DNA from 3 places in the Streptomyces sp. NPDC053427 genome. Region 3 is predicted to be linked to each of the others. Evidence: riboswitches for the same ligand, from Rfam matches in the RefSeq annotation. Region 3 holds a riboswitch; each other region holds the start of a gene.
What was found. A riboswitch is a leader RNA that binds a small molecule or an ion and turns the genes downstream of it on or off. The one in region 3 is predicted to bind cyclic di-AMP.
Positions count from the first base shown of each region.

Region 1: another riboswitch for cyclic di-AMP. It lies ahead of ACIGWZ_RS25080 (transglycosylase family protein); the one in region 3 lies ahead of ACIGWZ_RS13520 (NlpC/P60 family protein).
Region 2: another riboswitch for cyclic di-AMP. It lies ahead of ACIGWZ_RS38045 (M23 family metallopeptidase); the one in region 3 lies ahead of ACIGWZ_RS13520 (NlpC/P60 family protein).

Region 1 is NZ_JBITYA010000009.1:114,121-117,387, forward strand. Features, by position in the region: gene eno (phosphopyruvate hydratase) at 1-614, opposite strand, end outside; gene ACIGWZ_RS25080 (transglycosylase family protein) at 965-1,627, opposite strand; cyclic di-AMP (ydaO/yuaA leader) riboswitch at 1,634-1,844, opposite strand; gene ACIGWZ_RS25085 (transglycosylase family protein) at 2,055-3,230, opposite strand.
Region 2 is NZ_JBITYA010000019.1:110,760-114,026, reverse strand. Features, by position in the region: gene ACIGWZ_RS38045 (M23 family metallopeptidase) at 93-1,259, opposite strand; cyclic di-AMP (ydaO/yuaA leader) riboswitch at 1,271-1,404, opposite strand; gene ACIGWZ_RS38040 (DUF2332 family protein) at 1,864-3,006, shown strand; gene ACIGWZ_RS38035 (PP2C family protein-serine/threonine phosphatase) at 3,008-3,267, opposite strand, start outside.
Region 3 is NZ_JBITYA010000004.1:408,323-411,589, forward strand. Features, by position in the region: gene pcrA (DNA helicase PcrA) at 1-706, opposite strand, end outside; cyclic di-AMP (ydaO/yuaA leader) riboswitch at 1,057-1,241, shown strand; gene ACIGWZ_RS13520 (NlpC/P60 family protein) at 1,249-2,403, shown strand; gene ACIGWZ_RS13525 (hypothetical protein) at 2,562-2,915, opposite strand; gene ACIGWZ_RS13530 (NlpC/P60 family protein) at 3,149-3,267, shown strand, end outside.

The DNA.
Region 1 (3,267 bases), on a different contig from region 3:
TCGTCGCCCAGGCCGGTGGCCAGACCCTTGGCCTTCAGGACCTTCTTGAGGGTGTGGTAGACCTCGGCGCCCCAGCGCAGCGCCTCGGAGAAGGACTCCGCGCCGATCGGGGCGATCATGAACTCCTGGATGTCCACGTTGGAGTCGGCGTGCGAGCCGCCGTTCAGGATGTTCATCATCGGGACGGGCAGGACGTGCGCGTTCGGGCCACCGAGGTAGCGGAACAGCGGGAGGTCGCTGGCCTCGGAGGCGGCGTGCGCGACGGCGAGGGAGACGCCCAGGATGGCGTTGGCGCCGAGGGAGCCCTTGTTGTCGGTGGCGTCCAGGTCGAACATCGCCTGGTCGATCAGCCGCTGCTCGGTCGCGTCGTAGCCGACGAGCTCCGGGCCGATCTGCTCGATGACGGCCAGGACGGCCTTTTCGACGCCCTTGCCGAGGTAGCGGTTCGGGTCACCGTCGCGGAGCTCGATGGCCTCGAAGGCGCCGGTCGAGGCGCCGGACGGCACGGCGGCACGGCCGGTGCTGCCGTCGTCGAGGCCGACCTCGACCTCGACCGTGGGATTACCTCGCGAGTCGAGAATTTCGCGGGCTACGACGACGTCGATGGACGGCACGTTGTCTCCTTCAGGGGTGTCTGGAGTTCTGCAGCACGAGCCTAACGGCCCCGGGCAGATCCGCTTGCCGTCGGCCCGCTCCGTGGGACGAAAAGGTGCCCAGATGCCCAGTTCACGGGATGTTTGGGTGCATTGTTCGCCGAACGGGGAAAACGCGGGAAGCCGCTGGTGGGCGGGGTGGTACCGGAAGGGGGTGCGGATCGGGGTGCGGCGGGGCGTAAGGAGTGACGCCCGCCCGGCGCATGGAGAAGCCCCGCCGCGGCGCGCTGGGGGGGGAAGCGCGCCGGGCGGGGCCGGCTCGGGGGAAGCGGGCCCGTCGCCGGGTCCGCGGGGTCCCGGTGGGGGACGGCTCAGATGCTGAGCTGCTGGCCCGGGAAGATCAGGTTCGGGTTGCCGCCGATGACGGACTTGTTGTTCGCGTAGACCGACTTCCAGGTGGTGCCGTGCGCCTTGGCGATCTTGGCGAGGGTGTCACCGGACTTGACGGTGTAGTTGCCGTGGCCGTGCGGCTTCTGCGGGGCCGGCTTGGCCTTCTCCTGCTTCGGGGCCTGCTCCTGCTTCGGGGCCGGCTGGGTCTGCTTCGGCGCGGGCTGGGCCTTCTTGACCTCGGCCTTGGTGGAGGTGTCGAGGTCGGGGGACGGACCACCGGCGGTCAGGTTGCCGGCACCGGCGCAGGACCAGGCGCCCGGGCCCTGGATGGCGAGGAGCTTCTCGGCGGCGGCGATCTGCTGGGCCTTGGTGGCCAGGTCGGCGCGGGCCGCGTACTGGGTGCCACCGGCGGCGGCCCAGCTGGAGTTCGAGAACTGGAGGCCGCCGTAGTAGCCGTTGCCGGTGTTGATCGACCAGTTGCCGCCGGACTCGCACTGGGCGACCTTGTCCCAGGTGGCGACGGACGCGGCGGAGGCGGAGGTGGCGCCCATCATCGGGACGGCGACGGCGGCACCGGCGACACCGGCGAGGGTGGCGATGCGGACGGCCTTGGACGGACGACGGTGCTTGCCCTTGTTCAGCATGTGCGTTCGTTTCCTCACCGACGCCTGCGAGGTGAGCTGTCGGGTTCGGGCCATGTGAGTTGCCCGGCCGTGTGTGCTGCACACACGGCTTCACCCCAAGCCGGTTGACCCGCTTTCACGGGTGGGGCCGGCACTTACCTTGGGTCCCCCGCTCCTGCCTTCGGCGCTTGCGCGTCGACTGCCTGCGATCACCGGCAGGATTCGGCGTGTGATCGAAGGGCCCGCTTTGCGAGCGGTCCTGACCGTAATCAGTAATCCTCTTGGTGTTCAAACCCCACTATCTGAACCAAGTTGACCGTTTTTGATCATCGGAGGCGCATATTTCCGCAGGTGGGCCCGGGTGCGGAATCCGGCCGACGAGCCGGACACCGCACCCCGGAACGAGACGCTTGTCTCACTTTCGCCAAAAGGGACGAACTGGCGGTAACTACCCTTTCGCGTGCCCGAGATCGAGCAGCTGACCTGGGCGGATCAGGTCCGCGTCGACCCCGACGACCTTCTCGTTGCGCTCGTAGAGCGCGGGCCAGCCGCCCGGCAGATCGTGGGCCTGGGCGATGGCTGACAGGGTGTCACCGCGGCGGACGGTGTAGTCGCTGGCGGGGGCGGACGGGTCCGCACCGGAGTCCGCGCCGGGCTCCGCGCCGGGGTCCGTGCGGTGGTCGTCGCCGCCGCGGGAGGCGTGGCGGCCGGCGGGCCGGTCGGCGTCGCCCGCACCCTTGCCGCCCTTGCCGCCCTCGCCGTCGCCCTTGCCACCCGGGCTCTCGTCGGCGCCGCCGCGATGCTTGCCCTTGGCGGGGGTCTCCGGTGCGGCGGGGCCGCCGTCGCCGTCCTGACGGCCGTCCTCGTCGCCCGCACGGGAGGGGTCGGACGGGTCGGAGGGGCCGGACGGGTCACCGGGGTCCGTCGCGTCCGGGGCCGACGGGGACGGCGTCGCGTCGTCGGCGTCGCCGCCGGAGGGTTCGTCGGAGGGGCCGTCGGAGGGTTCGTCGGACGGGCCGGACGGATCGTCCGGGTCAGCGGTGTCCGACGGCTTGGGCCGCGGGGTGCTCGTGCTGCCCGGGTTGACCTCCGGCGCCCGGCCGTCCTTGGTCAGCCCCGCGTTCACCGCGCAGCTCGGCCAGGCGTCCGGGCCGCGGTCGTCGAGGATGGATTCGGCGACGGCTATCTGCTGGGCGCGGCTGGCGAGGTCCGGGCGCGAGGCGTACGCGGTCCCGCCGTACTGCTCCCACATCTCCTGGGTCAGCTGGAGGCCGCCGTAGAAGCCGTTGCCGGAGGCGGCGCTCCACATCCCGCCGCTCTCGCACTGCGCGACCTTGTCCCAGGTCGCGGTGTCGGCGGCGTGCGCACCGCTCGCGCCGAGCAGCGGCAGTGCGAGGCCGGCGCCGGTCACTCCCGCCGCGACAAAGAGGGCCGGTGCCTGACGGGGGCGACGATGTCGGCCGTTCCCGGAGCGCATGCAGTTGCCTTTCGAGCGGCGGATGACGTGCTGGAGTTGTCTCCGAGCCGGCGCGGTACGGCGGACCCGTACGGCGAACGCGTACGCCCCGTCGAACCCCTGGCCGATTCGGTGGATCGAAAGGTAGCCGGGGTCACGGGTAGTCACAAGTCGGTGTAGCCGAGATCACGCGCAGGTCACGCAA
Region 2 (3,267 bases), on a different contig from region 3:
TTATTCCCGGGCGGGGGCTATTCCCGGGCGGCCGCTCCCCCTTCCAAGGGAGCCGGCCCCACCCAGGGACGCCGGCCCCTCCCCCCGGTACGTCAGACGTTCACCCCGTGGTCCCGCAGCCACGGCATCGGGTCGATCGGGTCGCCGGCTCCCGGGCGGACCTCCAGGTGGAGGTGCGGGCCGGTGACGTTGCCGGTGGCGCCGACGCGGGCGATGACATCGCCGGTGTTGACCTTGCCGGAGGTCTTCACCATGGAGGACAGGTGGCAGAACCAGAGCTCGGTGCCGTCGTCGAGGGTGAGGACGAGGCGGTAGCCGTACGAACCGGCCCAGCCCGCCTGGGTGATGGTGCCGGAGTGAACTGCCTTGACGGGAGTGCCGGTCGGTGCGGCGAAGTCCTGTCCGGTGTGGTCCGCGGCCCAGCGGTCGCCGGCCTGGCCGAAGCTGGCGGTGAGGGTGAAGGAGGTCACCGGGGTGATGAAGCTCTTGGCCAGTTCGGCGAGGCGTTCGGCCTCCGCCTTTCTGCGGGCCGCCTCCGCCGCCTCGCGCTTGGCCTTGAGCTCCGCCGCCTGCTTGGCGGCCGCGGCCTTCTCGGCCGCCTCGTGGTGCGCGGCGGCGGCCTTCGCGGCCTGATCGACGGCGGCCGATTCGGCGGCGTCGCGGGCCTCCTGCTCGGCGGCGCCCTGCTGCGCGTCGGCCTGCTGGAGGATGCGGTGGCGCAGCGCCTCGCCGGCGCCGGTGCCCTGGGCCGCCTCGTGCCGGGTCAGGCCCGCCTGGGTGAGAGGGCCGGCGGCGGGCGCGGAGTCGGCGTCCGCGGCGGAGTGCGACGGCCCGGAGTCGGATATGAGGCCGCCGATGCCGGGGAGGGACTCGGCGTCCGGCAGATTCTCGGCGATGTCGTGGGCCATGCCGCCGATGTCGGGCATCGAGATCGGGACCGGCGGGCGGCCCTCGGCCGTGGCCATGCCGCCCGCGCCGACCGCCGCGATGACGCCGACGCCCAGGACCGTACCGCTGCGCGCGAGTCCGCTGCCGCGCTGCTTGGCCACCCGGTGCTTGCCGCGGACGGAGCGGACGGACTCCTCGGTGGGGTTCCACTCCTCCCACGGTCCCTCGCCGTCACGCGCGCCGTCGCGTTCGCGGTCGCCGCCCTGGTAGACGACACCGGAGCCGTCGAAACGGCCTTCGTCGTCGAACGGATCCCGGTGATCGAGGTCGCCGGCGGACGGAGCCTCGGGGGCAGGCCTGTTGGACGCCACGGGGGCGCACTCCTTTCCTTCCTTCACGCCTACCGGGTTAGCTGACGGGTTCGGAGCAGGAAGGTCTCCTACGGGCGCCTCTGGTGGGAGGCGTCCGATTCACCCCAAGGTGGTGGTTCCCCGGTTCCCTCGGTGCAGTTCATGCATGCCGTGCGGATGGTGCAGACGGTGCACAGGTGCGAATCGCGCGGAGCCAGCGGTCATGTGGGGCGGTGCCGGTCGGCGCTGTTCAGTGCCCACTGGCGCCCGTCGTGCACATGCGCTCGGTCCGTACGGGTGGTCCTGCGTGCCGTGATGACGTGCGTGACGTGCATGGCGTGCGCTTGCGGGATTCGGCGTCGGCGCGCGGTGCCGCCTCTTGCGACGGCTGGGACGACCGCGCTCCGTTATCGGACAGTAATAGAGACCACGGTCGTTTTCCAAGCCTTCCGGGGAATCCGTATGCGCTCCGGATGAGCTTTGGCGTGGACTTTTTCGCCCACGGCGGGAACAAAGCGGGCGACTTGACCGGGATTCAGTAAACGATCTTCCGGTGATTGTGCGTCAGTTGTTATGCGGAGGGGTGCCCGCCCATTACGGAGCGTGAGAGCAGTAACGTCGGATCATGGTCGTCAACGTGGTCAACGTCGTGAACAGCGCGCAGACAGTGGCGGATCGGTACCGGGAGTTCTCCTGGAACCAGGCGCGGGGACGGTCCGACGCCCACGCGGAGTTGACCGCCCGGATCAGCCACGACGCGGAGTTCTGCGACCTGTTGTCGGGATCGCTGCCGGCCGGGAACGCCCAGCGGCCCACCCTCCTCCTGGCCGCCGTCCGCTACCTCGACGGGCCGCACGCCGAGCTGGGACCGCGCGACGAGACGGCGTACGGACGCTGGCGCGAGTGGACCGTCCGGCACTGGGACGAGGTCCGTGCCGTCATCATGGGGCGCGCCGAGCGGACCAGTGACCCGGCGCACTGCGCCACGCTGCTGCCGCTCCTCGCCCGCCTGCCGCAGCCGCTGGCGCTGCTGGAGGTCGGGGCGGGGGCGGGACTGTGCCTGCAGCCCGATCGGTACCGGTACCGCTACGAGGGGGACGGCGCGGGCCACGGGACGGAATGCGGGGCGCCCGGGAGCCCGGTGACGTTCGTGTGCCGGACGAGCGGCGCCGGTCACGGCTCCGTCCCCGCCGCGCCGCAGGCCCCCACCCGCCTCCCCGACATCGCCTGGCGCGCCGGCATCGACCCCGACCCGCTCGACCCGGTCGCCGACCGCGACGACCTCCGCTGGCTCCAGTCCCTGCTCTGGCCCGGGGACGGGTACGGGGGCCACAGCGCCCACGGCTTCCACGGCCGGAACCGCGCCGACCGGCTCGCGGCCGCCGTGGAAGCCGTACGCCCCGCGCCCCGCCCCCGGATCGTGCGCGGCGATCCCCTCGACGCGCTGCCCGCGCTGGCCGCCGAGGCCCCGCCCGAGGCGACGCTGGTCATCTTCCACACGGCCGCCCTGGCCTCCCTCCCGCTCGCCCGCCGCGAGGAGTTCGCCGCTCTCGTACGGTCGCTGCTCGCCGAGCGGGACGGCCCCGGCCACTGGGTCTCCCACGAGCACCACACCGTCCTGCCCTGGATCACCGCCCCGGCCCACCGGGCCCTGCGCCCCGAGGACGCCCGGCTGCTGACCCTCGCGCTGGACGAGCGCCCGGTCGCCCTCACCGGCCCGGACGGCGAGAGCCTGCACTGGCTCCCCGAGGTCGCGCCGGCCGGATGAACTACTCCCCCAGCGGCCGCTGCACCGCCAGCAGCGCCATGTCGTCCGCCTGCGCCCCGCCCGTATGCCGGGCGACGTCCGCGGCCAGGGTGTCCAGGAGGGCGTCCGGCCCGGGGAAGTGGCGGCCGCGCAGCCGGTCGGGCGCGTCGTAGAAGCAGCCGGTCCGGTCCCTGGCCTCGGTCACACCGTCCGTGAACAGCAGCAGCAGCGAACCGGCCGGGAAGAACGTCTCGTCCACCCGGTCCGGCCACCCGGCGACGT
Region 3 (3,267 bases):
CGGCCAGCGTCTTCTCGAACCCGTCGGCGGCCGTCCCGGCGAAGGTCTCCTCGTCGATGAGCTCGTTCTTGAGGTTGGAGATCTTGGCGCTGAAGGACTTGGGCGGGAAGCGCTTGGGGTCCAGATCCAGATCGCGGCAGACCAGGGCCATCAGGCGCTTGGAGTCGGCGGCGTCGTAGATCGAGAAGGACGAGGTGAAGCCGAGCTTCTTGCTCTCCCGGCGCAGGATGCGGACGCAGGCGCTGTGGAAGGTGGAGACCCACATGGCGTTGGCGCGCGGGCCGACCAGGTCCTCCACGCGCTCCTTCATCTCGCCCGCGGCCTTGTTCGTGAACGTGATCGCGAGGATCTGGCCGGGGTGGACATGGCGCTCGGCGAGCAGATGCGCGATGCGGTGGGTGAGCACCCGGGTCTTGCCGGAACCGGCGCCGGCGACGATCAGCAGCGGGCTGCCGTGGTGGACCACGGCGGCCTTCTGCTCGTCGTTGAGGCCTTCGAGCAGCGCGGCCGCGTCCACCACGGGGCGGGCGGCGCCGTCGCGGTAGTACGCCTCCTGGTGCACCGGCGCGTCGAATCTGCCGCCGAAGAGGTCGGCAGGGATCTCCTCCGGGGCCGGGCCGTGCTCGTCCTCGGGGGGCGGAGGGTGTTCGTCCTCGCCCTTGGGGCCGAGGTCCGCCAGGAAGCTGTCGTCAAAGAGGCTGCTCATCGCCCACCGAGTCTAGGCCGCCGCACCGACAGCCCGCCGCCGCCTCCACAGATCCGGCCCACGGACGCCGGCCCGCGTCCTTTGGGCGCGCCTTTGGGGTGCACCTTTGGGCCACCTCTCTGACCCCGTCCCTGGACCCCGTCCCTGGATCGCTTCCCTGGGCCGCGTCCCTGGATCGCATCGGTAGCTCGCATCGGCGGCTCCCATCGGCGGGCTCGCAACCATGGGATCGCAATCAGATCACGAAAAGGTTTCGGGCATATCGAACATCAGCCTTCACAGGAGCCACACCAGTTGGCTACCGTGCCTGCTCGGGCTGCCCGCATCCCCGCGGACGACAGTGTCTGCACGGGCCGCCTCCGCCGAGTCCGGCCCTGCCCCCAGGCACCCGGAGCCGGGGACCCACCAGCACCACCGGGGTGAATCGGCCGGTGCGGCCGCCAGCGGCGGACGTATCGACCGTAGGGCAAGCCTTCCGTCAGCGACACCGCCCGAACCCGACAGCTAACCCGGTAGGCGGTCCACGGAAGGAGTCGCCGGCCTTGGCGTCGCATCGCAAGCCGCGCACCCGCGTTCTCACCTCGCCCGGGAGCCGCCGCACGGCGGCCGGGCTCACCACCGCCGCCCTCGCCTCGGTCACCCTGCTCTCGCAGTCCGCCGAGGCCGCCCCCAGGGCACCCAAGCCCACCATCGAAGAGGTCAAGCAGAAGGTCGACGGGCTCTACCACCAGGCCGAGGTGGCCACCCAGAAGTACAACGCCGCCAAGGAGGGCGCCGAGCGGCAGCGCGCCACGGTCAATCATCTGCTCGACGCCGCCGCCAAGCGCGCGGAAAAGATGAACGAGTCCCGGCGCGAGCTGGGCACCTTCGCCTCCGCGCAGTACCGCACCGGCGGGATGAACCCCACGACGCAGCTGATGCTCGCCAAGGACCCGCAGGACTTCTTCGACCGTACGCACCTGATGGAGCGGCTGACCGGCCGGCAGAAGCAGGCGGTCACCGACTACCAGGAGGAGCAGGCGGCCGCCGCCCGGCAGCGGGCCAAGGCGACCGAGAGCCTGGACCGGCTCCAGGCGTCGCAGGCCTCGCTGAAGGAATCCAAGCGGTCCGTCCAGGACAAGCTGGCCGAGGCCCGGCAGCTGCTGTCCCGGCTGACCGCCCAGGAGAAGGCGCGGCTGGCGGAGCTGGAGCGCAGGAAGGAGGCGGCCGCCAAGCGCCGGGCCGAGGAGCTGGCGCGGCAGCAGGCCGAGAAGGAGCGCCAACAGCACCAGAACGACGGCGGCTCGACGGGCGGCCAGACCGGTGGCGGCTCCACCGGTGGCGGGTCGACCGACGGCGGCTCGTACTCCACCAAGGCCGAAAAGGCGCTCGCCTTTGCCCGCTCCCAGATGGGCAAGCCGTACGTCTGGGGCGCGACCGGCCCGAATTCCTACGACTGCTCGGGCCTGACGCAGGCGGCGTGGAAGGCGGCCGGGGTCGATCTGCCGCGGACGACATGGGACCAGGTCAAGGTCGGACAGCGGATCGCGACCGGCGACCTCAAGCCCGGTGACCTGGTGTTCTTCTACGACGACATAAGTCACGTAGGCATGTACATAGGCGACGGCAAGATGATCCACGCGCCGCACCCGGGCGCCAACGTCCGGGTGGAGTCGATCTATTACATGCCCATCTACGGGAGCGTCCGGCCGGCCTGAACCGACGGGCCTGAACCGCTTCCCTTACGGGCCGCCACCAAGGGTCTCGCGGGCCCCTACCGGAACGGCTGCCCCCCGAACCACCCCCCACACGCCACCGCGCGGTCGTCCTCTCGAGGGACGACCGCGCGGTGAGCCGTATGTACGGGTGCCGGACCTCAGGTCCAGAGCACCGCGATGAAGATGTTGGCCACCGTGAGCCCGCCGACGGCGCCGAACAGCGGCTTGGCGACCTTCTCCTCGTCCCGCTTGACGTAGACCAGCGCCAGGATCACCACCAGGACGGCCATCTTGATGCCGATCTTGATGTTGTTGACGGTGTGGTCCTGGGCCTGGTTCAGCCCGACCAGCACGATGCCGGTGACCAGCATCGTCAGCGCGCCGTGCAGCATGGCCGGCACAAAGCGGGCGGTCCCCGCGCTCATCGCCTTCATCTGGGTCAGAAAGCCGCCCAGGAGGGAGGCGATACCGATGATGTGCAGGCCGACGAAGATATTGGTTACTACGTCCATAGTGCGGGATCGTATCCGTCGCATAGCACGCGCCTTCAGGCAGGGCGCCCGTAATCGCCGCTTCGATCACGGCAGGCCGCTCCCGGCCCCTTACGCGGCGGGGACTCGCTCACCCGCCCCTCACTCGCGGTCGAAAGCCGCCAATTCCGGCCAACTGGGCGCAACGCCGTGACGTGCAGGTTTAGCGTCCTCACTCCAGGCGGCCGACGCAAGCGCGGCCCGTACGGAAGGAAGTGACGGCCACCGTGGCGTCGCACCGCAAGACCGAGCAGCACCCGCCGGCGACGTTGGCACCGCTGGGTGGCAGCCGCACCGCCCGTAGGGCCGCCACCATCCTGGCCCTCGTCGGCGC